DNA from 3 places in the Streptomyces sp. NPDC006339 genome. Region 1 is predicted to be linked to each of the others. Evidence: riboswitches for the same ligand, from Rfam matches in the RefSeq annotation. Region 1 holds a riboswitch; each other region holds the start of a gene.

The links. Region 1 has a riboswitch for cyclic di-AMP ahead of ABZ135_RS36785 (LysM peptidoglycan-binding domain-containing protein). Riboswitches for the same ligand answer to the same signal wherever they lie in the genome.
Region 2: it holds a riboswitch for cyclic di-AMP, as region 1 does, so the genes downstream of both, ABZ135_RS11640 (transglycosylase family protein) here and ABZ135_RS36785 (LysM peptidoglycan-binding domain-containing protein) in region 1, are expected to answer to the same signal.
Region 3: it holds a riboswitch for cyclic di-AMP, as region 1 does, so the genes downstream of both, ABZ135_RS06425 (LysM peptidoglycan-binding domain-containing M23 family metallopeptidase) here and ABZ135_RS36785 (LysM peptidoglycan-binding domain-containing protein) in region 1, are expected to answer to the same signal.

What each region holds. Positions count from the first base shown of each region.
Region 1 is NZ_JBEXQW010000079.1:2,899-12,486, forward strand. It holds gene ABZ135_RS36755 (sugar isomerase) at 1-235, shown strand, start outside; gene ABZ135_RS36760 (class II fructose-bisphosphate aldolase) at 303-1,169, shown strand; gene ABZ135_RS36765 (histidine phosphatase family protein) at 1,210-1,881, shown strand; gene ABZ135_RS36770 (endonuclease) at 1,910-2,551, shown strand; gene ABZ135_RS36775 (hemerythrin domain-containing protein) at 2,683-3,252, shown strand; gene ABZ135_RS36780 (hypothetical protein) at 3,266-3,628, shown strand; gene ABZ135_RS36785 (LysM peptidoglycan-binding domain-containing protein) at 3,700-4,545, opposite strand; cyclic di-AMP (ydaO/yuaA leader) riboswitch at 4,550-4,705, opposite strand; gene ABZ135_RS36790 (class E sortase) at 5,139-5,870, shown strand; gene ABZ135_RS36795 (DUF6213 family protein) at 5,927-6,325, opposite strand; gene ABZ135_RS36800 (universal stress protein) at 6,322-6,492, opposite strand; gene ABZ135_RS36805 (CBS domain-containing protein) at 6,742-7,161, opposite strand; gene ABZ135_RS36810 (SDR family oxidoreductase) at 7,352-8,200, opposite strand; gene ABZ135_RS36815 (ornithine decarboxylase) at 8,385-9,588, shown strand, end outside.
Region 2 is NZ_JBEXQW010000011.1:120,742-130,329, forward strand. It holds gene ABZ135_RS11610 (tetratricopeptide repeat protein) at 84-926, shown strand; gene ABZ135_RS11615 (SurA N-terminal domain-containing protein) at 1,124-1,765, shown strand; gene ABZ135_RS11620 (nucleoside triphosphate pyrophosphohydrolase) at 1,810-2,796, shown strand; gene ABZ135_RS11625 (globin domain-containing protein) at 2,831-4,051, opposite strand; gene ABZ135_RS11630 (cytochrome P450) at 4,428-5,678, shown strand; gene ABZ135_RS11635 (transglycosylase family protein) at 5,797-6,867, shown strand; cyclic di-AMP (ydaO/yuaA leader) riboswitch at 7,125-7,295, shown strand; gene ABZ135_RS11640 (transglycosylase family protein) at 7,300-7,998, shown strand; gene eno (phosphopyruvate hydratase) at 8,270-9,556, shown strand.
Region 3 is NZ_JBEXQW010000006.1:47,422-57,009, forward strand. It holds gene ABZ135_RS06415 (SIMPL domain-containing protein) at 1-757, opposite strand, end outside; gene ABZ135_RS06420 (SGNH/GDSL hydrolase family protein) at 983-1,750, opposite strand; gene ABZ135_RS06425 (LysM peptidoglycan-binding domain-containing M23 family metallopeptidase) at 1,951-2,937, opposite strand; cyclic di-AMP (ydaO/yuaA leader) riboswitch at 2,942-3,113, opposite strand; gene ABZ135_RS06430 (tyrosine-protein phosphatase) at 3,469-4,266, shown strand; gene ABZ135_RS06435 (DUF6126 family protein) at 4,273-4,428, opposite strand; gene ABZ135_RS06440 (XRE family transcriptional regulator) at 4,448-5,086, opposite strand; gene ABZ135_RS06445 (aspartate aminotransferase family protein) at 5,176-6,561, opposite strand; gene hpnH (adenosyl-hopene transferase HpnH) at 6,575-7,597, opposite strand; gene ABZ135_RS06455 (1-hydroxy-2-methyl-2-butenyl 4-diphosphate reductase) at 7,605-8,303, opposite strand; gene shc (squalene--hopene cyclase) at 8,303-9,588, opposite strand, start outside.

The DNA.
Region 1 (9,588 bases):
CTGGTTCTTCGGCGAGCCGCCCGCCGGGCTGCCCGCGCAGGTCCGCGCGACCGGGGCGGCCCTGTCCCACGCGGAGCTCGACCCGATGGCCGACCTCGTCCGGGCGCAGCGACTCGCGGTGGCCCTCGCCGAGCGCCGGGGCCTCGACCCCGACCGACCGCAGGGGCTCACCCGCTCGGTGGTCCTGGACGACGCCCCGGCCGGCTCCCCGGCCCCCGCCCCGGCCGGGTCGTGACGGTGCGGCGGGCCCGCGGCCGGCGTCCGCTCCCCCACCACCGCCCCGCTGACTGAGGAGAGTTCCCATGCCGCTGGTAGGAACCGGCGCCGTCGTCACGCCCGCCGCCCGCGCCGGGCACGGCGTCGGCGCGTTCAACGTCGTCCAACTGGAACACGCCGAGGCCGTCGTCGCCGGCGCCGCCGAGGCCGGTTCACCGGTCGTCCTGCAGATCAGCGAGAACGCCGTCCGCTATCACGGCGCGCTGGCCCCGCTGGCCGCCGCCGTGCTGGCCATCGCCGAGGCCGCGCCCGTGCCGGTCGCCGTCCACCTGGACCACGCGACCGACGCCGGTCTCGTCGCCCAGGCCGTCGAACTCGGCTTCTCCTCCGTGATGTTCGACGCCTCCGCGCTGGACTACGCCGACAACGTACGCGCCACGGCGCGGGTCGTCGCCCGCTGTCACGCCGCCGGCGTCTGGGTGGAGGCCGAGCTCGGCGAGGTCGGCGGCAAGGACGGCGTACACGCGCCGGGCGCGCGGACGTCGCCGGACGAGGCCCTCGCGTTCGTCACGGCCACCGGCGTGGACGCGCTGGCGGTGGCCGTCGGCACCTCCCACACGATGCTGACCCGCGACGCCGTGCTCGACTTCGCCCTGATCCGCGCCCTGCGCGCGGCCGTGCCCGTCCCGCTCGTCCTGCACGGTTCCTCCGGCGTGGCCGACGCGCATCTGACCCGGGCGGTCGACCACGGCATGACCAAGATCAACATAGCCACGCATCTCAACCACGTCTTCACCACCGCCGTCCGGCAGGCGCTCGCCGAGAACCCGGCCCTCGTCGACACCCGGCGCTATCTCGCCCCCGGCCGCACCGCCATGGGCCGCGAGGTCGCCCGTCTGCTCGCGGTGCTCAACGCCCCGGTCGTGCGGCCGGCGGACGCGCCGGTACGGTGAGGAGTCCCGGTCCGGCGCGGGCGAAGGGAGCAGTACGGCCATGGGTGACCTCCTCCTGATCCGCCACGGCCGGACGGAGTGGAGCGCCACCGGACGGCACACCGGCCGCACCGATCTGCCGCTCACCCCGGACGGCGAGGCCGAGGCGCGTGCCCTCGCCCCGTTCTTCGCGGGGCGCTCCCTCTCCTTCGTCCTCACCAGTCCGCTGCGTCGGGCCCGGGACACGGCGGAACTGGCCGGGCTGCGGGGCGCGGCGACGGACGAGGACCTGGCCGAGTGGGACTACGGCGGGTACGAGGGCCTGACCACGGCCCGGATCCGCGAGACCCGGCCGGACTGGTCGCTGTGGCGCGACGGCGTTCCGCCGCACCCGGACGGTCGGCCGGGAGAGACCGCCGAGGACGTGGGCCACCGGGCCGACCGCGTGCTGCGCCGGATCGCCCCCCTGCTCGCGGGCTCGGCCCAGGACGGCGTCGTGGTCGCCCACGGTCATCTGCTGCGGGTGCTCACCGCCCGCTACCTCGGTCTTCCGCCCGCCGAAGGGCGGCTCTTCCTGCTGAGGACGGCGACCGTGGGACGCCTGTCGACGGAGCACGGCCTTCCCGTCGTCGCCGGCTGGAACCAGCAACCCGTCGGAGAGCGGGCGCCTGGGGCGGAGCGTCGGAGCGGGGCGGAGCGTCGGGGTGGGGCGGAGCGTCGGGGTGCGGAATGAGCGTGGTGGACCGGAAGGAGCGAGCCTCATGCGTACCTCCGAGGTGATCGACAGGCTGCTGGACGCGCACGGGCGCACCTACGCCGACGAGGCCGGGATCACCCTGCGCGACAAACCCGCCCCGCTCTACCAACTGCTGGTCCTCACCGTCCTGTGCTCCGCCCGGATCAGCGCCGGGACGGCCACGGCGGCAGCGCGGGAGCTGTTCGCGGACGGTCTGCGCACGCCCAGAGCCATGGCGGACTCCGCCCGGCGAAAGCGTGTGGAAGCGCTCGGCCGGGCGCACTACGTCCGGTACGACGAGAGCACCGCGACGGCGCTCGGCGAGGGCGCCGAGCTGGTCCTCGACCGCTTCCGGGGCGATCTACGCGGACTGCGGGAGGAGGCCGGAGGGGACCTGGACGCGCTGCGCTCGCTGCTGCGGGAGGTGCCCAGGATCGGGCCGGTCGGCGCCGACATCTTCTGCCGCGAGGCGCAGGCCGTGTGGCCGGAGCTGCGGCCGTTCTTCGACCGGCGTTCACTCGCCGCCGCGGAGTCCCTCGGACTGCCCCGCACTCCGGCCGGTCTCGCCCGCCTCGTGCCACCGGAGGAACTGGCCAGGCTGGCGGCCGCCCTGGTGCGTGCGGGCCTGGCCGGCGGGTCCGCGCGGAAGCCGCGGGCCGACGCCTGAGACCGGAACGCCCGGGTTTGACCGCACGGCAATCGGCTAGACGCGGAGTCAAGGACGACACACGGACTCCGGGCGGCGACGTCCTGGACCGGTGGTCGTCTCGCACCGAACGCCACTCCGAAGGAGGGGTCATGAGCATGACGAGCGGTTCGCCCCGCACGGTCGAGCCCGAGGACGACATCCTGGAGCAACTGCTGGAGCAGCACGACCGGATCCGGCAGCTCTTCGCCGAGACGCTCGACTCGGAGGGCGACGCCAAGCAGCAGTGCTTCGACGAGCTGCGCGCGCTGCTCGCCGTACACGAGAGTGCCGAGGAGATGATCCTGCGGCCCGTCGCCAAGCGGGTGGCCGGCAAGGAAGAGGCCGAGGCGCGCAACGAGGAGGAGTCCCAGGCCAACAAGGAACTGGCCGAGCTGGAGGGGCTCGACGTCCACAGCGCCGAGTTCGACGCCCGGCTCAGGGCCTTCCAGAGCGCCGTGGAGGACCACGCGCGGCACGAGGAGCAGGAGGAGTTCCCGAGCATCCGCGCGGAGTGCGACATCGACGACCGCCGTTCCATGGGGCGCCGGCTGCGCGCGGTCGAGCGCATGGCCCCCACCCATCCGCACCCCAGGACCGCCGGCTCGACGGCCGCCCAGTGGACCGTCGGCCCGTTCGCGGCGATGCTCGACCGGGCCAAGGACGCGCTGCGTCGCGGCTGACCGGGAGGCCGTCATGGTGACACCTGTCGCGGTGGCCCGCGGCCAGGGGCTCTTCAACCTCGTCGGCGGCCTCTGGCCGCTGGTGTCGCTGAGGACCTTCGAGCGGGTCTACGGCCGCAAGACGGACGACTGGCTCCAGAAGACCTCGGCCGGCCTGCTGGCCGCCGCCGGGATCGGGATGCTGCGCGCGGCGAACACCCCCGAGGGCATGCGCGACGCCCGGCGTACGGGCGTGGGAACCGCCCTCACCTTCCTGCTCGTGGACCTCGTCTACGTACCCCGCGGGCGGATCAGCCCCGCCTATCTCATGGACGCGGCGAAGGAGACGGCCTGGCTCGTGGCGTGGTGGAAGGCCGGCCGCCTGGCCCGCCGGTGAGGCAGTCGCGCCGACGCGACGGGCCGCGCCCGCCAGGAGGCGGGCGCGGCCCGTCGCGTCGGACGCTCGGCTCAGTAGGCGCCGAAGACGTTGTCGATGGAGCCGTAGCGGTCGGCCGCGTAGTTGCAGGCGGCGGTGATGTTGGCGACGGGGTCGTACGGGTCGAAGGGCATGCCCGCCACGTGGTAGGCGCGGAAGGTGGGGTCGATGACCTGGAGCAGGCCCTTGGAGGGGGTGCCGGCGGCGGCGTTGGAGTCCCAGTTGTTGATGGCCAGCGGGTTGCCGGAGGACTCCCGCATGATGTTGCGGTAGATGCCGTCGTAGGTGCCGGGAATGCCGTTGCGGGCCATGACGTCGAGGGACTCGCGGATCCAGCCGTCGAGGTTGTTCGCGTAGGAGGCGGACTTCGCCGGGGCCGCCGCCTGGACGGCCGAGGCGGGGCGGGCGGCCGCGGCGCCCTGGCTGGAGGAGCTCTTCGCGGCCGTGCGCTGGGCCGGGGCGGCCTTGGTCCTGGTCGTCTTGGCCTGCTTGCGCGGGGACTCGGCGCGCGGCGCGGACGTCGCGTCGACGGTGAGCTTCAGGCCGGGCCGGATGAGGCTCGGATTGCCGCCGACGGCGGCCCGGTTGTCCTGGTAGAGCTTCTTCCAGCCGCCCCGCACCGCATACGCGTGAGCGATCTTGGAAAGCGAGTCGCCGCGGACGACGGAATACTTCACCGGCCCGGTTTTCGCGACCACGTGAACGGTCGCGACCTTTTCGACTGCGACGGAAGGCGTTCCCTGCGGCGTGACCGCTCCCGCGCCGGTCGCTCCGGCGAGCGGGAGGGCGAGTGCGGCACTGCCCGTGAGGCCGGCGGCGGCGATGCCACGGGCGAGCGGGGTGTTCTTGGGACGGCGGTGCTTCCCGTGTCCACGCATGGCGAGTTCCTCTCCTTCGCCTGCGAGGTGAGCTGTCGGGTTCGGGCAGGAGATGCCCGGCCGCGGCGGGCGCGGCTTCACCCCGAGCCGTGGCCGAAGGATCGGACACGGCGGAGAACCTGGGTCCCCCGCTCCTGCCGGGAAGGGTCGTGGGTGCGATGCCGGACGGTGGCAGGACTCGGCGTTTCCGTCCGGTTGACGCGTGACCGTATGCGAAGAAGAAGGACGAGAACAAGACGGGAATTAATCAAAGCAAATAGATCTCGGTGGCCGAAGAAAAGGATCATTCCGACCTCTCGCCAGCGGTTTCCCAATCCTTTTCCACAGCCGCGCACTTGACGTCCCGCCAGGCCCGCGCGCACCGCTCCTCCCGTGATTCAGATCACCCGGCTCATCACGTCGTCCTTTCAGTGGTGAAATACAGCCCTTGCGGGATTCCGCTCGCCATTCCGGTATTGCAGATGAATAAGCCGACATCGTCCGATTTGCCCGCGCGGTCAGCCCGCGCTCACGGCGGCGGCAGCGCGTAGCGTGGGAGATGTCGGAAGGTCCTCGGACGGCACGGCGCCGTCCCGGGGCCCCGGCGGATGACCATGGACCGTTCGCGCGCCCGTTCCCGCAGGGCCCGCCGGGTCGTCGCGACCCTCGCGGCCGTCGTCGCCACGGTCGTCGCCGTGCTCCTCGGCTGTGCCCCCGCCCCCGACCGGGGCGCCGCCGAGACGACAGCCGCCCCTGCTCCCCCACCGCGGGCCGCGCCCACGACCCCGCCCTCTCCCACCCCGACCCCCACGCCCGCCCCGGCACCTGCCGCCCGGCCACGGCCCGCCGACCTGGACATCCCGTCGATCGGCGTACGGGACCTGCGGGTCGTGCCGTACGAGGGGAAGACCGACGACCGCGCCGGCACCCGCATCCAGGACCGGGGCGTCGCCGCGAGCCCGTACGGGAAGCGGGGCGGCGTGGGTCCGGGGGACACCGGCAACTACCAGGTGACGGCGCACCGCCTCTCGGCGGGCGGGCCGCTGCGCGACCTGCCGGCCGTCGAGGTGGGCGACCGGGTGTTCGTGACGGCGGGCCGCGAGGTGTACGAGTACCGGATCACCGAGACCCGTACGACGTCCTTCCGCTCGGCCCGCTCGCTCGCCGAGCAGCGCGCCGCCGTCCCCGGTTCGCCCGGCGAGAAGCCCACCCGCGCGATGATCACGCTCTCCACCTGCGCGACGCCGGAGGACGACGCGGCCGGAAACTTCTGGCGGGACGCGCAGGGCAACCCGGAGCACCGTATCGACAAGATCGGCGTCCTGGTCGCGGTCCGCCCCGCGTGACGCGCGCCCGCGCGGGCTGCGCCGACTCCGCCCACTCCGCCCACTGCGCCCACGACCTACGACGGGCCGCCCTCGTCGCCCGGGTCCCCGCCCGTTTCCTCCGCGTCCGGTCCGTCCGGGCCGCTGTCGGCGGCGGGCTCGTCAGAGCCGGGGTCGGGGCCGTCATCCGGGGCGGCATCCGGGCCGGCGTACGCCGCTCCGAGCGCCTCACCGGTCCCCTCCTCGTCCCCGTCGGTCATCGGCATCAGCCCGATGCACTCGGCGTCGATCTGGTCGGCGATCTCCATGAGTCCGGTCGCCAGGGACAGGACCGTCGCGGGGTCGTGGTCCTCGTAGCCCTGGTCGGTGGCCTGCAGCCAGCCCGCGGCGACCTGGCGCAGCAGCCCGGTCATCTGGTCGGCGGGGACCAGGAGGTGGCCGTCGGCGAGGACGATGAAGGACGTGGGCGCGTTCACGAGGCGACCTCCGGACGGACGACGAGGACCGGGCACGAGGCGTGAGCCACCCTTGGCCCGCCGACGGAGCGGAACAGCGGGTCGGCCAGGCCGCCACGGCCCCGGCCGCCCATGACCGCCCGACTGCCCATGATCGGACGGGCACTGCGTGCGCCGGTGTCGTTCATGGCCGCGCCCTCCTGCTCCGGTCCGGTGCCGGCGGTTCGGGCCTGGGGGCCGGCGGCGGTGCCGGACGCGGGGCCTCCGGGTCGGGCGGGAAGGGTCGGGTCGGCGGGGCGGGGTGCGGATCGGTCGGGTCGCGGGGGAAGGGCTGGGTGGGCGGCCCCGTCGTCGGATGTGCCGTGGGCAGGGTGTGCGTCACGGTGCCTCGCCTCCTCGGTACGGGCGGGTCCGGCCGGGGTACCCGGCCCGAGCGCTCATGGGGTGGCCTCGGCGGACGAGATGTCCGCGAGCGCCGACGTGGGGTCCTTCTCGATGGCGAGGTCGCCAAGGGTGACGATGCCGACGACCCGGCCCTCCTCGGTGACGGGCAGGCGCCGCAGGGCGTGCTCGCGCATGAGGCCCACGGCACGGTCGACGCCTTCGTCGGGCCCTACCGTGACGGGGCGGTCGCTGCACACCGACCGGACCGTCGTGTCCGACGGGTCCTTGCCCTCCGCGAGGGCGCGGACGACGAGGTCGCGGTCGGTCACGATGCCGCGCAGCCGGTCGCCGTCGACGACCAGGACGTCCCCGATGTCGGCGTCGCGCATGACGCGCGCCGCCTCCGCGACGGAGGTGAGGACGCCGACGGTGACGGGATGGCCGGTCATGACATCGCGTACGGACTGGGTCATGTCTCCTCCTGCTGCCGGGCAGCCGGTGTCCCCATGGGACCGGCTACCCGGCCCCGGGGGCGATACGCGTGCGAGGGCACCGCCGCTCGCAGGCCCCCGGCGCCCTCGGGCGATCCGCCGCCGCGCCCCCGGCCGACCCCCTCGGCCCTCGACCCTCGGGCCCCGACCCTCGGCCGTCGACTGGCGACTGTCATACGCGACGCCAGGCGTCGTCCCCGAGGTGCGAACCGGCCATCGGCCCCATCCGCAGCATGCCGCCGTCGACGGCCCAGGACGCGCCGGTGACGTACGAGGCGTCCGGTCCGGCGAGGAACGCGACGACCGCCGCGACCTCGCGGGCGTCACCCGGACGGCCCAGCGGGACACCCGGGCGGGACTCGGTGGTCACGTCGGTGTCCTCCTGCCCGGTCATGGGTGTCGCGATCTCGCCCGGGGCGACCGCGTTGACCGTGATGCCGTGTTCGGCCAGCTCCAGGGCCATGACCTGGGTCAGGAGGCCGAGGCCGCCCTTCGCCGCGCAGTACGGTGCCGCGCCGACCCGCGGCTGGTGCTCGTGCACCGACGTCACGTTCACGATGCGGCCGCCACGCCCCTGGCGGACCATGCGCCGGGCGGCGCGCTGCGCGCACAGCAGCGGACCGACCAGGTCCACGTCGAGGACCTCCCGGACGGTGCCGTGGTCGAGTTCCAGGAACGGCGTGGACGTGCCGGTGCCCGCGTTGTTCACGAGGACGTCGATGCCGCCGAGCCGTTCGGCGAGCACGTCGACGACCTCGGCGGCCTCCGGCAGCAGCGTCAGGTCCAGGTGCTCGATGTACGCCTCGCGCCCCTGCGCGCGTACCTCTTCGGCGGTCTCCTCCGCGCCGCGCCGGTCCCGGTGCCAGGTGAGGCCGACATCCATGCCGGACGCGGCGAGACGAACCGCCGTGGCCCGGCCGATGCCGGAATCGGCACCCGTGACGACGGCGGTCCTCGGAGTCAGGCTCGCCGGGGTCGAGGGGGCCGACGGGGCTGACGGGGTCGACGGACTGTTGTTCATGACGCCTTCCTCGGTCGTGGGAGGCCGGTCCTCCGGATCGCAGGGCGCCGCTGCCCACGGCGGCCCGTTTCATGCCACCGAGACGCCCCGTTTCGCCGGAAACGTCCCGGGGCAGGCGTGCCACGCGCCCGTACGGCGCGATCAGTGAGACCCATCAGAACGGCAGGACGATCCCGGAGGAGCCATGGACCACTCGCGTGCACCGGTGCTGGAAGCGCTGGAGGACTTCCGACGGCGGGGCGACATCGTCTACGGGCCCCCGGGGCACAAGCAGGGCCGGGGCGCCGACCCCCGGGTCACCGAGGTCGTCGGGGAAGAGGTCTTCCGCTCGGACGTGCTGCTGCTCAACGGCCTGGACGACCGGCGCGAGTCGCAGGGCGTGCTGGATCAGGCGCAGGAGCTGATGGCCGACGCGGTCGGCGCGGAGCGGGCCTTCTTCTCCACCTGCGGAAGCTCGCTGTCCGTCAAGACCGCGATGCTGGCCGTCGCGGGCCCCGGCGAGAAGCTGCTGCTGTCGCGCAACGCGCACAAGTCGGTGATCGCGGCCGTCATCGTGAACGGGGTCGAACCCATCTGGGTCCACCCGAAGTTCGACGCGGAACGGCACCTGGCCCATCCTCCCGAGCCGGACGACGTACGGGCGCGCCTCCAGGAGCACCCGGACGCCAAGGGCATGCTGCTCATCACGCCCACCGACTGGGGGACCTGCGCCGACGTGCGAGGCGTGGCCGAGGTCTGTCATGCCGCCGGTGTGCCGCTGATCGTCGACGAGGCGTGGGGCGCCCATCTGCCCTTCCACCCCGAACTGCCGGTGTGGGGCATCGACGCGGGCGCCGATCTGGTGGTCACGAGCGTGCACAAGATGGGCGGGGCGATCGAGCAGAGCTCGGTCTTCCACCTCCAGCACGACCGGGTGTCGCCCGAGGTCCTCAAGCAGCGCGAGGACCTGCTCGGCACGACGAGCGCCTCCTCGCTCGTGTACGCGACGCTCGACGGCTGGCGGCGGCAGATGGTCGAGCACGGGCGGGAGCTCCTCGACGGTGCGCTGCGGCGGGCGGACCGGGTGCGGAAGGCGGCGGCGGGTCTGCCGGGGCTCGCGCCGATGGGCGGGGAGGTGGTGGATGCCGGGCTCGCGGCCGACTTCGACCCGCTCAAGATCGTGATCGATGTACGGGGTCTCGGCATCAGCGGCATGCAGGCGGCGGAGTGGCTTCGCGAGGAGCGCCATGTCGACGTGGGCGGCTCCGACTCCTGCCGTATCAGCATGTCGATCACCCATGCCGACGACGACACGACCGAACGCGTCCTGGTGGACGCGCTGCAGGCACTGGTCGAGGCCGACCGGACCGGTCCGCTCGCACCGCGGCCGGCGGTGCGGCTCCCCGAGC
Region 2 (9,588 bases), on a different contig from region 1:
TGGCCGAATTGTGAATGCCGAGTATTCGGGTGGGCGTGCTACGTTGCTGCGATTATTACGGTTACGGGGAGGCATGAGTGGGCGTGGGCGGCGATGTGCTGGAGAGGGCTGAGGCGGGCGACGTAGGGGCGATGCTGCGGCTGGCCTCCGTGTCCGGTGTCGCCGAGCGGGCCCGATGGCTGCTGCACGCGGCGCAGGCCGAGAGCGCCGAGGCGCTGGGGCTGCTTCCCGGCGCGAAGGCCGAGCTGGAGGCGGCGGCACGCGCGGGGGACGTCGACTGCCAGAACGTCTTGGGCGGGGTGTTGCTGGCGTGGGACGAGGATCCCGCCGGTGCGGCGGTCTGGTTCCGGAAAGCGGCCGAGGGCGGAAACAATGAGGCACGGCGGAGTCTGGGATACCTCCTGGTCGAGGGCGCCGGTGTGGAAAAGGACGCTTCCGCGGCCGAGCGGCTATTCCGGGCGGCCGCAGGAGAAGGGGATTCCATCGCGCAGTACAACCTCGCGATTCTTCTTCTCGACGAGCTCGCCCGCCCCGAACGGAGGGATGAATCCCTGTCTCTCCTGGAATCCGCCGCCCGGGGAGGCGTGGACGAGGCCGCGGTCCGGCTCGGCGACGAACTCGACGCGGCCGGAGACGCGAGCGCCGCCCACCGCTGGTACGAGGCTGCCGCCGAAGCGGGGAACACCGATGCGATGTTCGCGGTGGCGTCTCGCTACCGGGACGGGATCGGGGTCGCGGTGGACCGGCCGCAGGCGGTCAGGTGGTTCCTCGACATGCTCGTCGCTCACCGTTTCGAGGGGATCCACGAGATTTTCGCCATGGCCCAGTCGGTGAGCGACGAGGAGATCAGGCAGGGCGGTCGAATCGCCGGCCGGGTCGAGGAGGCGGAGAAGATCGTGGAGATGCGCAACGCCCCGTCCTCCTGACGCCCTTCGGGTGGGGCCGCCTGCCCCCGGCCCCGTGCCCCTGCCCGTGCCGGTATCGATGTCGGCGCACCCATGTCGGGGCGGGGTCGTTGTCCAAAACAGAACGCGCGAAGTAGTGGTCCACGCCACCGCGACTGCCTAACATCGATCACCGCACGGTCGTCCCACTGACGCACGACCCACGCCGGGAGGCTCCTTTGCACCGCCGCACTGCGCTCTCCGTCTCCGCCGCCGCGACGCTGCTCGCCGCGGCCCCGCTGCTCACCGCCTGCGGCAGTGACGCCCACCCGGGCGCGGCGGCCGTCGTCGGCGGGCAGCGGATCGAGGTCTCGAGCCTCCAGGCCCAGGTCAAGGACGTCCGGGCGGCCCAGAAGGCGTCGCCGCAGGGGGAGCGGCTGATCGAGGAGACCGGTGACCTCAGCCGGCGGACGCTGCACGGCATGATCTTCGACCGGGTGGTCGAGGAGGTCGCGAAGGACAACGGGATCACCGCGAGCCGCGGCGAGATCCAGCGGACCCGCGGCGACTTCGCCCGGCAGAGCGGCGGCGAGGAGCAGATGAGGGCCGTGCTGCTCCAGCAGCAGGGCGTGGCGCCGGACGGGGTCGACGACGTCGCCCGCCGGGCCGTGCTCATGAACAAGATCGCCGCGAAGCTGGGCGTCACCGACAGCCCCGAGGGCCAGAAGAAGCTGACGGACGCGTTCAGCCGGGCCTCCAAGGAGCTGAAGATCGAGGTGAACCCGCGCTACGGCACCTGGGACGACGAGAAGATCCAGCTCGCCTCGTACACGGCGCCGTGGGTCCGGCAGATCAGCAAGGCTCCCGAGGCCGTCGCCTGAGCCCGACGCGAGGAACGTCAGCGCGAGGAACGTAAGGTCGAGGGGTGAACACCGAAGCCCCCGTCGAGACCGGCCGCATCGTCCTGCTCACCGCCAGCCACCGGGTGGCGCCCGGGCTGCTGTCCTGGCCCGCCTGGCAGGCGCTGCACGGCGCCGACCGGGTCCTGTGCCCCGACGCCGGTCACCCCCAGCTCCCGTATCTGCGGGAGGCGGGGGTCGCCGTCGAGCTGCTGCGGCCCTCCGCCGAGGAGCTCGTCGAGGCGTGCGCCGGCGGCCGGACGGTCGTCGTGCTGCCCTCGGGCGAGGGCGACCGGGCCCTGACCGACGGGCTCGCGCGGCTGGCCGGCTCCGGCCGGGTCGCCATGCCCGACCTGGAGCTGCTGCCCGGCTCGTACGACCTGCCGGGGGCCCGGCTGCTCGATCTCGTCCAGGTCATGGACCGGATCCGGCGCGAGTGCCCCTGGTCCTCGCGGCAGACCCACGAGGGGCTCGCCAAGTACGGCATCGAGGAGGCGTACGAGCTCGTCGAGGCCATCGAGGACGGCGACCGGGAGGCGCTGCGCGAGGAGCTCGGTGACGTTCTGCTCCAGGTCGTCTTCCACGCGCGGATCGCCGAGGAGGACACCGAGGAGCCGTTCTCCGTCGACGACGTGGCCGCCACGATCGTGGAGAAGCTGATCCACCGGCACCCGCACGTCTTCGGTGACGCGACCGCGACCACGCCGGAGGAGGTCAAGGAGCACTGGCGGCGGACCAAGGCCGTCGAGAAGCAGCGTGCGTCCGTGACCGACGGGATCCCGCTCGGCCAGCCCGGCCTCGCCCTCGCGGCCAAGCTCGCGAACCGCGTGCGCACCGCCGGCCTCGACGTGCCGCCGCCCACCGGCGACGGCATCGGTTACGAGCTCCTCGCCCTCGCCGTCCGCGCGGAGGCCGCCGGCATCGACCCGGAGACGGCCCTCCGAGCGGCCGGCCGGCTCTACCGCGACGCCATCCGCACGGCGGAGGGCGTACCCCCGACCGACCAGGACTGACGACGACGACCGGGGGCCCCGGCCCCGAGTCCCCTCACCCGGCCCACGGCTCGCGCGGTGCCCGGGCCGCCGGGTCGTGCCAGTGGAGTGGGGGTGGCTGGATCAGCCACTCCGCGCGGCTGGCGGGGCGCTGGGCGGAGGGGCCGACGGCCGGCAGCCGGTCGTGGAAGAGGCGGGTCGGGTCGGTGCCGAGGTGCTCGAGTTCCTCGGCGACCTCGGTGAGGAAGGCGGGCGGGCCCGCGAGGTAGACGTCGTGGGCCGGCCAGTTGAGGGTCGACCGCAGGGCCTGGACCAGGCGCTCGGTGGCCTGCTCGCGGGGGCGGCAGGGGGCCGGGGTGATGTAGGTGACGTGCAGCCCCGGCAGGAGGGCGCGCAGGCGCTCGGCCTCGGCCCGCCCGTACAGGTACTCCTTGGCGCGGGCCACGACGAAGAGCCGTCCCTCCAGCTCCGGCTCGTCCGCCGCCGCCTCTTCGAGGAGCGCGCGGACCGGGGCCCAGCCGGTGCCGGCCGCGATGTAGGTGCGGGGTTTGCCCGGCGGGGTACGGGCGGTCAGCGCGCCGCCCGGCGAGCTGAGCCGCAGGGTCTCGCCCACGCGAAGGGCCGAGGTCAGCGCGGTGCTCATCAGCCCGCCCTCGACCCGGCTGACGTGGAGGTCGAGGGTGCCGTCGGGGCGGGGCGCGTTGGCGAGGGAGTAGGTGCGCCACACCCGCGGCAGGTGGAGCGTGCTGACGCTCGCGTACTGGCCGGGCCGGTACGGGTAGGGCTGCCGGGGCCGCAGCGTCAGCAGGGTCAGGTCGTCCCCGTACCGGTCGTGCCGGACGACGTCGGCGTCCCACCAGGCGGGCTGTCCGGCCGCCACCGACTCCTGGGCGCCGGCCTTCATCAGGTCGGCGACCCGCCCGTACGCCTCGGTCCACGCCTTCTCCGCCGCGACCGTCCAGGCGGCCCCCGCCGTGTGCGCGAACGCGGCGAGCAGGCTGGTCCCGACCGCGCTGTAGAGCGCGGGCGTGGCCAGGAACCGGCGGTGGTCCCGCCCCAGCCGCCCCAGATAGCCGGCCAGCCCCGGGTCCTCGATGCGGGTCACCACGTGCGTGAGCGCGGCGAACAGCCGGTCGCGCTGCGGCGCCAGGTCCTCGGGGAAGAGCTCGCGGACGCCCGGGTTGTGCCAGAAGAGATGGGAGTAGAAGAACGTGACGGCGTGCTCCGCCCGTCTCTCGACGACCGCGAACGTGCTTCTGAGCAACTGGGCATCCACGCCCGTGAATCTAAGCCACGGGCCGTCACGGCACGTCCGGACAGCGGTACTTCGTCAGACCGCCGCGCCGCCGAAGAAGTCGATCAGGGCGGGAGCGAGGTCCCGCGCGGCGATCGCGCGCTCCTGCCCGGGCCGGGGAAGACCCGCAGGGTGAAGGAGCCGTCCGCGGCGCGAACGGGACGCTACCGGTCGCCACTGACACCGCCGGCCGCGCCAGCCGGCCGCCCCTCGGTCCCCCCCGGCGGCGCCGGCCGCCCGCAACCTCCCCCGCCGCGCCCGCAACCTCCCCCGCCGCGCCCCCGGCCGCCCCCGGTCACCCCCGCCCCTACCCCCGGTCGCCACGCCGCCCCGTGGCCGGTCCTTGTACGGTCGGGGCATGAGCACGCCCCCCGCACCCGAGCTCTTCACCTGGGAGTTCGCCACCGATCCCTACCCCGCGTACGCCTGGCTGCGTGAGCACGCGCCCGTGCACAAGGCCACCCTGCCCAGCGGGGTGGAGGCGTGGCTGGTGACGCGGTACGGGGACGCGCGGCAGGCGCTGGCGGACCAGCGGCTGTCGAAGAATCCGGCACATCACGACGAGCCGGCGCACGCCAAGGGGAAGACGGGGATCCCGGGGGAGCGCAAGGCCGAGCTGATGACGCATCTGCTCAACATCGACCCGCCGGACCACACCCGGCTGCGGCGGCTGGTGTCGAAGGCGTTCACCCCGCGGCGGGTGGCGGAGTTCGCGCCGCGGGTGCAGGAGCTGACGGACCGGCTCATCGACGGCTTCGCGGCGCGGGGGAGCGCGGACCTCATCCACGAGTTCGCGTTCCCGCTGCCGATCTACGCGATCTGCGACCTGCTCGGGGTGCCGCGCGAGGACCAGGACGACTTCCGGGACTGGGCCGGGATGATGATCCGGCACGGCGGCGGGCCGCGCGGCGGGGTGGCGCGGTCGGTCAAGAAGATGCGCGGCTATCTCGCCGAGCTCATCCACCGCAAGCGCCTCGCCCCGGGCGACGACCTCATCTCGGGGCTCATCAGGGCCTCCGACCACGGGGAGCACCTCACCGAGAACGAGGCCGCGGCGATGGCCTTCATCCTTCTCTTCGCCGGGTTCGAGACCACCGTCAACCTCATCGGCAACGGCGTCCACACCCTCCTGTGCCACCCCGAACAGCGCGAGCGCCTCCAGGTCTCGCTGGCGGCCGGCGAGACCGGGCTCCTGGAGACCGGGGTGGAGGAGCTGCTGCGGTACGACGGGCCGGTGGAGCTGGCCACCTGGCGGTTCGCCACGGAGCCGCTGAGCATCGGCGGGCAGGAGATCCCGGCCGGTGACCCGGTGCTCGTGGTGCTGGCGGCCGCGGACCGGGACCCGGCGCGGTTCGACGGGCCGGACACGCTCGACCTCGCGCGGCGCGACAACCAGCACCTCGGGTACGGGCACGGCATCCACTACTGCCTGGGGGCGCCGCTGGCCCGCCTGGAGGGGCAGACGGCGCTCGCGACCCTGCTGACTCGCCTGCCGGACCTGCGACTTGGCGTGGCGCCGGAGGAACTGCGCTGGCGCGGCGGGCTCATCATGCGCGGCCTTCGCACCCTTCCGGTGGAATTCTCCCCGGAGGTCTCCACCGCCCCGTAGCTGACGTCGCGCCAGAACTGTGATCTTCGCGTGATCCGCGCTGCATCGGCTTGTGACTTCCGTTCGAATGCCGCTACGTTCACCCGCAGTCTCAGCAGTCACGCGAAAGGCACTCCGTATGCGCTCCGGGAACGGACGTCACCGCAGACCCCGCCAGGCCCCCGCTCTCGTCGTCGCCGCGGGTGTGACCGGATCGGCCATGGCGCTGCCGTTGCTCGCCACCGGTTCCGCCTCCGCCGCCGACGCGGCGACCTGGGACCGGGTCGCCGAATGCGAGTCGGGCGGAGCCTGGAGCGCCAACTTCGGCAACGGACTCTACGGCGGGCTGCAGTTCACCCAGGAGAGCTGGGAGCGGCACGGCGGTCTCGCCTACGCGCCGAGCGCGGACCTCGCGAGCCGCGCGCAGCAGATCGCGATCGCCGAGAAGGCGCTCGCCGCCGGCGACACCCAGTGGGCCACCTGCGCCCCGATCGCCGGCCTGACGAACGACGGCGAGGCGCCGGACGTCGACCCGGGCCCCGGCGTCACGCCCAAGAAGCCCACGGGGCCGCTCCCCGAGTCCAACCGCACCGACGGCCTGCCGACCGGCACCACCGGTGCCACCGGCACCACGGGCAGCGGCACCGAGGCCGGGACCGGCACCGCCGACCCCTCGGCCACGGCCACGAGCCCCACCGCCCCGGCCTCCCCCACCGTGCCCCCGACGGCCCCCTCGACCGGCTCCACGACCGCGCCCACCGCCCCCGGCACCACCGCCCCCGGCACCCCCGGCACCCCCGTGACGCCCGGTACGCCCGTAACGCCGGACACATCCGTACTGCCGGGAACGCCCGGTGCGCCCGGTGCGCCCGGTGCGCCGGACGCGACCGCCCCCGGCACCGGCAAGCACCGGGGTGACGCCGCGACAGAAGAACCGGGCATGACGGACACCGGTGTCGAATCCGGGCGTCATGCCGCGCCGACCGACGGCGCGAAGGGCGGCGCGGGCGGCGCCGAGTCGGACAAGACGGACGAATACACCGTCAAGCCGGGTGACAGCCTGTCGGACATTGCGCAGGAGAACGGTCTCCTCGGCGGCTGGAGCGCCCTCTACGACGCCAACAAGGAGACGGTCGGGTCCGACCCGGATCTCATCCTCCCTGGTCAGAGCCTGGAGTTGCTGCCCGAACCGGCCGCGCTGGCGGAGTAGTTCGGGGGTTAATGTCCGTTCTGTGCGAGTGAGACATGAGTCTCTCTTGTCGAACGGGCGTGTCACGTCCGCAAACTTTGCTCATGTCGCCCCTCACCTGCGCAAACACCGCCTGACGGTGTGCAAGTAGGGGCGATTTTTCCGGGTTGATGGGCTTTGAACTTCCCCCGGCTCTGTGTCTACGGTCGTGACCGCTCGCCACCGCGGGCCCCCTCGACCGGAACGCCGAATCCTGCCGCCGGTCGAAGGGAACAGTCGTCGCGCAAGCGCCGAAGGCAGGAGCGGGGGACCCAAGGTAAGTGCCGCCCCCGGCCGTTGAGACAGACGGCCGAGGACCGGCTTGGGGTGAAGCCGCGTGCTGGTCACGCGGCCGGGCACTCACAGCCCGAACCCGACAGCTCACCTCGCAGGCGTCGGTGAGGGAGAATTTCCATGCTGCTTTCCGGCAAGGGCAAACACCGTCGTTCCTCCAAGGCCACCCGCGCCATCGCGCTCGCCGGTGCCGCCGGTGTCGCCGTCGCGGCCCCGCTGATGGGTGCCGCCACCGCCTCGGCCGCCACCGCCTCCGAGTGGGACGCCGTCGCCCAGTGCGAGTCCGGTGGCAACTGGTCCATCAACACCGGCAACGGCTACTACGGCGGCCTGCAGTTCTCGGCCTCCACCTGGGCCGCGTACGGCGGCACCGCCTACGCCCCGACCGCCGACCAGGCATCCAAGTCCCAGCAGATCGCCATCGCCGAGAAGGTCCTCGCGGGCCAGGGCAAGGGCGCGTGGCCGAGCTGCGGCGTGGGCCTCTCCAACGCCTCCTACAGCGGCGGCTCCACCGAGCAGGCGCAGCCGGAGCGGAAGGCCGAGCAGCCGACCACCCGCAGCGAGCAGCGCACCGCTCCGAAGACCGCGCCGAAGAGCACGGCCAAGAAGAGCGAGTCGAAGCAGACCGTCACCACCCCGACCGGCAAGAAGGTCCAGAAGGGCGACGGCGAGTACAAGGTCGTCACCGGCGACACGCTCAGCAAGATCGCCCAGGCGCACGGCGTCAAGGGCGGCTGGGCCAAGCTCTTCGAGCTGAACAAGGACATCGTCCAGGACGCCGACCTGATCTACCCGGGCCAGCAGCTCCACCTGAAGTAATCCGGGCGACTGCCCCTCCCCGCGGTGACCACCCCGGCCCGGAGCGCCCTTCCCCCGTGCGCTCCGGGCCGGGGTTTCCCCGTTCCGCCGCCTACCGGTGAGTAGGTAAGGGTCTTTCGTCCCCGGATGCATGCCCTTGGGTCCTTTTTCGTCCCAGGGGGCGGGCGCCCGGCTGGTCGGAGGCCCCCGGGCGGTTAGGCTCTTGTCGCAAGGCGAACGAGACCTTGCCGCATGCGTCACAACCAGCGTCACATCCCAGAAGGAGATGCTCGTGCCGTCCATCGACGTCGTCGTAGCCCGGGAAATCCTGGACTCCCGAGGCAACCCCACGGTCGAGGTCGAGGTCGGCCTCGACGACGGCAGCACCGGCCGTGCTGCCGTCCCGTCCGGTGCCTCCACCGGTGCGTTCGAGGCCCTCGAGCTCCGCGACGGTGACCCCAACCGTTACCAGGGCAAGGGCGTGGAGAAGGCCGTTCTCGCCGTCATCGAGCAGATCGGCCCGGAGCTGGTCGGTTACGACGCCACCGAGCAGCGCCTGATCGACCAGGCGATGTTCGACCTGGACGCCACCCCGGACAAGTCCTCGCTCGGCGCCAACGCCATCCTCGGCGTCTCCCTCGCCGTCGCGCACGCCGCCTCCGAGGCGTCCGACCTGCCGCTCTTCCGCTACCTCGGCGGCCCGAACGCGCACCTGCTGCCCGTTCCGATGATGAACATCCTGAACGGCGGCTCGCACGCCGACTCCAACGTGGACATCCAGGAGTTCATGATCGCGCCGATCGGCGCCGAGTCCTTCTCCGAGGCCCTGCGCTGGGGCACCGAGGTCTACCACACCCTCAAGAAGGTCCTGAAGGACAAGGGTCTGTCCACCGGCCTCGGCGACGAGGGCGGCTTCGCCCCGAACCTCGGCTCCAACCGCGAGGCCCTCGACCTCATCCTCGAGGCCATCAAGCAGGCCGGCTACGTCCCCGGCAAGGACATCGCGCTCGCGCTCGACGTCGCCGCCTCCGAGTTCTACAAGGACGGCTCGTACGAGTTCGAGGGCAAGTCCCGCTCGGCCGCCGAGATGACCGAGTACTACGAGGAGCTCGTCTCCGCGTACCCGCTGGTCTCCATCGAGGACCCGCTGTTCGAGGACGACTGGGCCGGCTGGAAGGCCATCACCGAGAAGCTCGGCAGCAAGGTGCAGCTCGTCGGTGACGACCTGTTCGTCACCAACCCCGAGCGCCTCGCCCGCGGCATCGAGGAGGGCTCCGCGAACGCCCTCCTGGTCAAGGTCAACCAGATCGGCTCGCTGACCGAGACCCTGGACGCCGTCGAGCTCGCCCAGCGCAACGGCTTCAAGTGCATGATGTCCCACCGCTCCGGCGAGACCGAGGACGTCACCATCGCCGACCTGGCCGTCGCCACCAACTGCGGCCAGATCAAGACCGGCGCCCCGGCCCGCTCCGAGCGCGTCGCCAAGTACAACCAGCTCCTGCGCATCGAGGAGATCCTCGACGACGCCGCGGTCTACGCCGGCCGCAGCGCCTTCCCGCGGTTCCGCACCGCGAACTGATCAGTCCGCGCACTGATCGGCACCGCGAAGCG
Region 3 (9,588 bases), on a different contig from region 1:
CCTCCGTGAGGGAGACCAGCCGCCCCAGCCGGTGCCCGCTCAGCCGGGCGTGCTGGGCGGCCTTGTCGTAGGCGTCGCGGTAGGCGGCCTCGCGGGCCCTGGAGCGCAGCGCGGTGGGGTCGGCCACGTCGAACACGACGCCGTTGACCCGGCCGGTGTCCCCGACGGCCTCGTTGACGGCGCCGACGATCTGTCCGGTCCTGTCGAGGTCGCGGACCTTCACGGCGAAGCCCTGGCCGGCCTGGTAGCCGGTCACCTTGCTCTCTCCGCCGCCGCTCTGGGCGTAGACCGGTGACAGGGACAGGCTCTCGGTGCGGATGTCGCGGTCGGCGACGCCCTGCTCCCGCAGCACGGCGAGCAGCGACTCGGCGGCCTTGCTCTGGGCCGCCATCGCCTCCTTGGCGGTCGTGCGGGTCACCTCGACGCCGATCGAGACCACGGCCAGGTCGGGCGCGGTGGCGGCCCGGCCGCTGCCGTTGACCGTGACGGTGGCCGGCGTGGTCTGCCGTACGGCGGCGGGCCGCGCGGCGCCGCCGGGGGCGGCGGCGAGGGCGGGGGCGGCGGCCCCGAGGAACAGCCCGCCGAGGACGGCGCCGACGGCGAACGCCCGTGCGGAACGCGCGGCGAGGGGCGTGCCGAAGCAGTGGGCGGGGCGGTCGCCGGGAGCTCCGGCGGGGGTTTCGCGGAGGTTCCCGGCGGCTCCGGCGGGGGTTTCGCGGAGGTTCCCGGCGGCTCCGGCGGGATGACGGGACGTCATGGGCGGTCCTTTCGGCGGAGGTCGCCATGACGGTCGCCATGGCGGGTGCCGTTGCCCGGCGCGCACATCCCACCAGCCGCCGCCCGCCGCGCCCCCGCGCCACTCCTGGGCGGGCCGATCCTTCACCTCTCCGTACCAGGGACCGGCGACGCACCCGCCGGTCCCCGCCCGCACCCGCCCGCACCGGCCGGCACCCCACCGGGCCCGGCACCCCACAAGACGCGGTTACAGCGGCAGAAGGTCCGGGCGCTTGGCCGCCACGTGGTCGCCGGAGCTCTCGCCGCGCAGGCGCCGCCCGATCCAGGGGACCAGGTACTCCTTCGCCCAGTGGATGTCGTCCTTGCGGACCTCCAGCGTGCCGCGCACCGGCAGCGGCGGCCAGGGCTGCTCCGGATCGGCCGGCACGGGCAGGCCGAGCACCTGGGCGGCGCGCATCGCGACCCGGGTGTGGCCCTCGGGCGACAGGTGGAGCCGGTCCTCGTCCCAGGCGCGGCGGTCCTGGACCGACCTGAGCGACCACAGGTCGAGGACGGGGCAGCCGTAGCGGTCGGCGATGGCGCGGACGTGCCCGTTGTACGTGGCGATCTTCCCGCGCAGGTGCTTGAGGAGGGGCACGTCGCGGGTGTCGAAGCCGGTCGTCACCATGACGGTGCCGACGGCGGACGTCAGGTCGGCGACGGCGCGCTCGAAGCGCTCGGCGACGTCGTCGGGGTCGGTGCCGGGGCGGATGATGTCGTTGCCGCCGGCGCAGAAGGTCACGAGGTCCGGGGCGAGTTCCTTCGCCCGCGGGACCTGTTCCACGACGATCTGGTCGAGAAGGCGTCCCCGTACCGCCAGGTTGGCGTAGCGGAAGGCATCGTGCTCCGGCAGTCGGTCGGCGAGGAGGACCGCGAACCGGTCCGCCCAGCCGACGAAGGTCCCGTCGGGCCCGGGGTCTCCGACGCCCTCGGTGAAGCTGTCACCGATCGCCGCGTACGACCCGAATGCGTTCATGTCTCTTGATGTCGAATCGTCTGCCACGGGAGCACATCATTCCCCTCCGGGTGTGACCTACGCGACCGTAAGGAGGGGTTGACGCAGGGTGACATATGCCACCGATAAAGATTGTCCCAAGCCGGAATACGCCAGGGGCCCGGCACGTGGTGTGCCGGGCCCTGGCGGACGTCGTGTCGGACGTGGTGTCGAACGGGGCGTCAGATGCCCACGCCGTGCTGGCGGAGGTAGGCCAGCGGGTCGATGTCGGAGCCGTAGCCCGGACCGGTGCGGATCTCGAAGTGCAGGTGCGGGCCGGAGGAGTTGCCGGTCGAGCCGGAGAGGCCGATCTGCTGGCCGCCGCTCACGGACTGGCCGGCGGAGACGGACAGCGAGGAGAGGTGGGCGTACTGCGAGTAGGTGCCGTCGGCGTGCCGGATGACGACCTCGTTGCCGTAGGCGCCGCTCCAGCCGGCGGAGTGGACGGTGCCGGCGCCGACGGCGCGGACGGTGGTGCCGGAGGAGGCGATGAAGTCGACGCCGGTGTGGTAGCCGGAGGACCACATCGAGCCGGAGGCGCGGTACGGGGTGGAGACGCCGCCGCCGACGGGGGCGACCCAGCCGGAGGAGGACGAGGAGGCCGACGACGAAGAGGAGGACGAGGAGGCCGACGTGGACGCCGAGGCGGAGGAGCCCGTGTCCGAGGAGCGCTCGCTGGCGCGCGAGGCGCGCTGCTGGTCGCCGGAGGACTTCGCCGCGCTCTTGGGCTTGGGCGCGGCCTTGGCGGGAGCCTTGGGCGCGGCGGCCGGGGCCTTGGCGGTGGACTTGGCGCCGAGGGTCAGCTCCATGCCGGGAAGGATGAGCGAGGGGTCGTCGCCGACCACCTGGCGGTTGTCGCGGTAGAGCTTCTGCCAGCCGCCGGCGAGGCGGTGCTCGGCGGCGATCTTGGACAGGTAGTCGCCGCGCACGACGGTGTACGTCGTGGGGGCGGCCTTCTTGCCTGCGGTCGCCGCGGCCGGGGCCTGGGCGGGGGTCGCGGCGGCGACGGCCTGCTGCGGGGCGGCGGCCGGGGCGGCCTTCTCGGCGGCGTGCGCGCCGGTCGCGCCGATGAGCGGGAGGGCCACGACGGCGCCTCCGGCGCCGGCGGCCACGAACCCGCGGGTGATCGGGTTGGCCTTGGGACGGCGGTGCTTACCCTTGGCGGGCATGGCGAATTCCTCTCCGTCGCCTGCGAGGTGAGCTGTCGGGTTCGGACTGGAGATGTCCGGCCGCGTGGTCGCGCGGCTTCACCCCGAGCCGTCCTTCGTCGAGGGATCGGCGTTGTACCTGGGTCCCCCGCTCCTGCCTTCTACGGGTGGGTGCGGATTCCGGGCGGTGGCAGGATTCGGCGGTCCGTCCGGATTGAGCGCGACGCTAGACGAGGGGGGTCGGCGGGAACAAGCCACCGTTTTCGCCAGGCCCGTGATTCCCCGAAATCCGCCCGGAATTCCGGTCACCCTCCGTCGATGACGGGCCCTCGATTTCCCTTTCCAGAAGGGAATTTGGAAAAGACGATCAGCAACGGTCCGTCACCTCTATGACGCTGCTCACGCCCGGTTCCTCATCTCCCCTGCAATCAGGGCGCGTTATATCTAAACCCTCAATTCGGACAGAACACCCATTCCTGCCCGAGGGGGTGCGCAGGGGGTTCCTGACCTGGATGATTGCCCCGGGAACCGATCTCGAGACCAGGAGCAACCGTGACGCAAGCGACGACCGAGCCCGAGCTCACCGGCGTACGCAACTTCCGCGATGTGGGCGGACTGCCGACCGTGGACGGCCGGACCGTGCGCCCCGGACGGCTCTTCCGCAGCGGCCACCTGGCGCACGCCACCGCCGAGGACGCCGCCTTCCTCGCCGGCCTGGGCCTGCACACGGTCTTCGACTTCCGCAACGAGGCCGACCGGCGCGTGGAGGGGCCGGACGTCGAGCTCCCGGGCGTGCGGAACGTGAACATACCCCTGAGCGACCCGGCCGACGGCAAGGAGTTCTGGGCGCTCGTCCGCTCCGGCGACCTGGCGCAGTTGCGCGAACTGCTCGGCGACGGCAAGGCCGCGGCCCGGATGTCCGCTTCGTACCGGAAGATGATGGTCGAGCGGACCGCCGAGCACAGCCGGATCCTGCACGAGATGGCCTCGGACAGCGTGCCCGCGCTGATGCACTGCGCCGCGGGCAAGGACCGGGCCGGGCTGTCGATCGCGGTCTCGCTGCTGGCCGTCGGCGTCGAGCGCGACGCGATCGAGGAGGACTACCTCAAGTCGAACGCGCCGCACCGCCGCTACAAGGTGCAGCGCAGCTCCACCGCCCCGGACGGCATGTCGCCGGAGGTGATGGAGCTGCTGAGCCCGCTGTTCGACGCGCGGGCGGAGTATCTGCGGGCCGCCTTCGAGACGATCGACGCGACCTGGGGATCGGTGGACGCCTACCTGACCGAGGGGCTGCGGCTCACCCCGGAGACCCGGGAGCTGCTCCGCGAGCGGCTGCTCGACGGGTCGTGAGCGCGGCTACTGGTTCTGGCCGCCCAGCATGAAGAGCAGATAGAGGAAGCCGGCGAAGAGGTGCCCCGCCACCAGATAGGCGAAGAGGCGGAGCACCAGCCCCTTGGGGAACTTTCCGGCGCCGCGCTCCTCGCCGGTGACCGGTACGGACTTCTCGGGCATAGCGGTACCTTTCGGGGTGTCAGCGGCGGTGCGGAGTGCCGTCGCCGAGGCACAGCTCGGCGGCGGGGCTCTGCATCAGGGTGTGGACGAACAGCAGCTCGGCCCCCGCTCGGGTGGCGGCGCCGATCCGGTGCGGGGTGAGCGAGTCGAAGTGCGCGCTGTCCCCGGGGTCGAGGACGTGGACCGCCTCGCCGAGCGCGAGCCGCACCCGGCCCTCCAGGACGTGGATCCACTCCTCGCCGGGATGGACCCGCACGAGGTCCGCGCGGGTGGCGTGGGGCACGTGCACGCGCAGGCACTGCATCGCGCGTCCGGCGCCGCCGGCCTGGCGGTAGACCCAGCCGTCGGCCTCGACCGGTTCGGAGCGCCCGCCGCGGACGACCGGATCGCGCTCGGGCGGGGCCTCGCCCAGCAGCTCGGACACCGTCGTACCGTAGATACGGGCCAGGGCGAGCAGCATCGGCAGCGAGGGCTGCCGGTTCCCCGTCTCCAGGCGGGACAGGTGGGCCGGCGAGAGACCGGCCCGCCGGGCGGCGGCCTCCAGGGTCAGCCCGCGGCGGCGGCGCAGCTCCCGCAGCCTCGGGGCGACGTCGGGCAGCGCGTCGGGGGCGGCGCGGGCGTCGGGGTCCGGGGCGCTGTCCCCGGGGACGTGGTCCATGGGTCCATTGCGCCAGGATCATGCCTCTGAGGCAACTTTCTTGCCTCAGAGGCAAAACCCTGCGCGCCCGGGCCGCACCTCAGGGGGCGCTAGCGCTGGGCGACGGCCTGCTTGACCAGCGTCTTCCCGAAGTCCCACATCAGACCGCCACCACCGTGGGCGTCGTCCATGACCGCCGTGAAGGCGGTCACGAAGCGGTCCACGTCCGCCTCGTCGATGATCAGCGGCGGGATCAGCTTGATGACCTCCAGATGGTCGCCCGACACCTGGGTCAGGATGCGGTGGCGCTGGAGCAGCGGCACCACGACCATCTGCGCGAAGAGTCCCTTGCGGGCGGCCTGGAGCATCGTCCAGCGGCTGCGCAGGCCCAGCGAGGACGGCCGGCCGAACTCGATGCCGATCATCAGTCCGCGGCCGCGGATCTCGTGCAGCAGCTCGTAGCGCGGGACCAGCTCCCGCAGCCGGCCGGCCAGCAGGTCGCCGATCCGGCGGACGTGCGCCACCGTGCCCTCGGACTCCATCACCGAGAGCACGGCCAGCCCGGCCGCCATTGCCTGCGCGTTCGAGCCGAAGCTGGCCGAGTGGACGAGCACCCGGTCCATCGACGAGTAGACCTTCTTGAAGATCCAGTCCTTGCCGAGGGTGGCGCCGACCGGCACATAGCCGCCGGAGAGCGCCTTGGCGACGCAGACCAGGTCCGGTTCGACGCCGTCCTCGTGCTGGTACGCGTAGAAGTCGCCGGTCCGGCCGAGGCCGGTCTGCACCTCGTCGGCGATCAGCAGCGCGCCGTGCCGGTGGAGGAGCTCCTGGGCGGCGCGCAGGAAGCCGGGCGGTGCCTCGTGGACGCCCTTGCCCTGGATGGGCTCGACGACGAAGGCGGCCACGTCGCCCCGGGCCAGTTCCCGCTCCAGGGCGTCGAGGTCGCCGAGCTCGATCGCGGTGTCGGGCAGCAGCGGGGCGAAGCCGTCCCGGAAGCCCTTCTCCCCGTTGACGGACAGCGAGCCCGTGGTCAGGCCGTGGAAGGCGTGCGCGCAGTAGACGACCCTGGTCCGGCCGGTGGCGTACCGGGCGAACTTGAGGGCGGTTTCCACGGCCTCGGTGCCGCTGTTGCCGAAGAACACCCGGTCCAGGTGGGGGCTGTGGGTGAGCAGCTTCTCGGCGAGCAGGCCGGGCAGCGGCTGGCAGTCGAACCGGGTCAGGTCGGCGAGCTGGGCGTCGAGGACGTCGTGCAGCGCCTTGCGGACCACGGGGTGGTGGCGGCCGAGGCCCATGACGCCGAAGCCGGCGAGCATGTCCAGGTAGTCGGCGCCGTCGGCGTCCCAGAAGTGCGCGCCCTCGGCCCGCTCGTACACCTTGTCGAAGCCGAGGGTGTGCAGCATGCGCGGGAGCTGGTGGTTGAGGTGCCGGGCGTGCAGCTCGTAGCGCTCGCCGCCGCGCTCGGCGAGCAGCGCCCTCAGGTCGAACCCGCCGCTCATCGTCCGTCCGCCCTCACGCCTTGTCCCCGGCGACGGTCTCGCGGACCGCGCGCAGCGACTCCTTGAGCGAGCCCATGGTGGCGAGGACGGCGGTGGGCTCGTAGCCGCAGTGCGCCATGCAGTTGGCGCAGCGCGGGTCCTTGCCGCGTCCGTACTTGTCCCAGTCCGTCTCCTCGATGAGTTCGCGGTACGTGGGGACGTAGCCGTCGCTCATCAGATAGCAGGGGCGCTGCCACCCGAAGAGGGAGTAGTTGGGGATCGCCCAGGCGGTGCAGGGGAAATCGGCCTTTCCTTCGAGGAAGTCGAGGAAGAGCGGCGAGTGGTTGAGCCGCCAGCGGCGCCGGTTTCCGCCCGCGAATGCCTTCTTGAAGAGTTCCCTGGTCTGTTCGACGCCGAGGAAGTGCTCCTGGTCGGGGGCCTTCTCGTAGGCGTAGGCGGGCGAGATCATCATTTCGTCGACCTTGAGGTCGTCGTTGAGGAAGTTGAGCACCTCGATGATCGTCTGCGGGGTGTCGGTGTTGAAGAAGGTCGAATTGGTGGTGACCCGGAAGCCGCGCCGCTTGGCCTCCTTGATCGCGGCGACCGCCTCGTCGAAGACGCCCTCCTTGGCGACGGACTCGTCGTGGCGTTCGCGCAGTCCGTCGATGTGGACGGCGAAGGCGAAGTACCGGGAGGGGGTGAAGTCGTCGAGCTTCTTGCGCAGCAGCATCGCGTTGGTGCAGAGGAAGACGTATTTCCGCTTGGCCACCAACTGGCGCACGATCTCGTCGATCTGAGGGTGCATCAACGGTTCTCCACCGGCGATGGACACCATCGGCGCCCCGGACTCCAGGACGGCACCGACCGCCTGGGCGACCGGCATGCGCTGCTTGAGGACGCCCGCCGGGTGCTGGATCTTGCCGCAGCCCTCGCACTTGAGGTTGCAGGCGAACAGCGGCTCCAGCTCGACGATCAGCGGGAACTTGTCCCGCTTGCGGAGCTTCTGTTCGAAGAGGTAGGTCCCGACCCGGATGGACTGACGGAGCGGCATGGCCATAACTCGCTCACCTCCTGGGGAGCAGCAAAGAACGGTGCCATTCGAAGAATGCGGGAAGGACGGCACGAAGGACGCGGAACGCCGATATTCCCCCGCGTACGGTGCCGATCCTGACCAGTTCGTGTTCCGGGGCGTCCACGACCACCCGTACGGCCGCAACGGGGCGGGCGCCCGCCGCCGTCGCGGTACGCAGGGTGGCGGCGGACTCCATGTCGACGGCGATCGCCCCGCCGGCCCGCAGCGCGGCCCGCTCGGGGCCGCGCACCACGTGGTCGGAGCCGGTCAGCGGCCCGGTGTGGACGGTGCGGCCTGGCAGGGTGTGGGTGAGCGCCTCGACCAGGAGCTCGGTGCCCGTGCAGGGCGTGGCTCCGTCGGGGTCGCGGGTCTCCTCGGCGACGATCAGGTCGCCGGGGTGCATGCCGGGGGCCAGGCCGGCGCAGAAGCCGGAGGCGATGACGGCCGCGTCGCGCCACGTCTCGCGCTCCAGGGCGCGGGAGACGGCCCGGCGCGCCTGCGCCGGGCCCATTCCGGTCCGCACCACGGTGACGGGGGCGGGGGCGCCGCCGCGGTCGCCGCTGCGCAGGGCCAGCTTCTCGATGCCGAGGGCACAGGCGATGAGCAGCGGCGGTGCGGCGGCCGGGGCGGGGGTCCCCGCCGGCTCGGCTCCCGGGCCTGTGGCCGGGCCCGCGGCCGGTTCGCCGGCCATCAGCCGCCCTCCAGGCCGTGCAGCACGGGCTCCCCGTTCACGTAGCGACCGAGCGCGGTGAGCGGGAAGACCTGGCGGTAGAGGTGGTAGTTGATGGAGAAGTCCCAGGGGAAGCCGGTGCCGGTGAAGTACGGCTCGTCCCAGGAGCCGTCCTCGGCCTGCGTGTCCACCAGCCAGGCGACGCCCCGCCGGACCGCGTCGGACTCCCGCTCGCCGGCCGCGAGCAGGGCGATCAGCGCCCACGCGGTCTGGGAGGCGGTGGAGGTGCCGCGGCCGATCCAGCTCCGCTCGCGGTAGGAGCGCAGGTCCTCGCCCCAGCCGCCGTCCTCGTTCTGCACGGACTCCAGCCAGGCGACGGCCCGCCGGATCGCCGGGTGGCCGGTGGGCAGACCGGCGGCGGTCAGGGCCGGGACCACCGAGCCCGTACCGTAGACGTAGTTGACGCCCCAGCGGCCGAACCAGGCGCCGCAGGGCTCCTGTTCGGCGAGCAGCCAGTCGATGCCCCGGCGGGTGCGGGGGTCCCGGGCCTTGCCCTCGTAGGCGAGCATCTCCACCACATGGGCGGTGACGTCGGCCGAGGGCGGGTCGATGACCTCGCCGAAGTCGCAGAACGGCAGCCGGTTGGGGAAGGGGCTGGTGTTGTCGGCGTCGAAGGCGCCCCAGGCGCCGTTCCTCGACTGCATGCCGAGGGTCCAGCGGGCGCCGCGGGCGACGGCCGCGTTCAGCCGCGCGGGGTCGGGGTGCCGGACCCGGCGCAGGGCGAGGAGGACCTCGGCGGTGTCGTCGATGTCGGGGTAGTTGTCGTTGTGGAACTCGAACGCCCAGCCGCCCGGCGGGAGTCCGGGCCGGCGTACCGCCCAGTCGCCCTTGCGGGTGATCTCCTCGCCGAGCATCCAGTCGGCGGCCTTGACCAGCGCGGGGTGGTCGGGGCGGACGCCGGCGTCGGCGAGGGCGATGGTGGCGAGGCAGGTGTCCCAGACCGGGGACTGGCATGCCTCGATCATGCGGGCGCCGTCCTCGCGCCACACGGCGAACCGGTCGAGGGATTCGAGACCGGCCCGCATCACGGGGTGGTCGAGGTCGTAGCCGAGGAGGTGGAGGGCGATCACCGAGTAGACGGCGGGCGGCTGGATGCCGCCCCAGCATCCGTCGTTCTCCTGGCGCTCGACGATCCAGCGGGCGGCGACGTTCATGGCGATCTTCCGCAGCCTGCGCGGGGCGACCTTGCGGTAGAGGTGCAGGCCCTTGTCGACGCGCTGGAAGAAGCCGTCCCAACTGGCGGCCG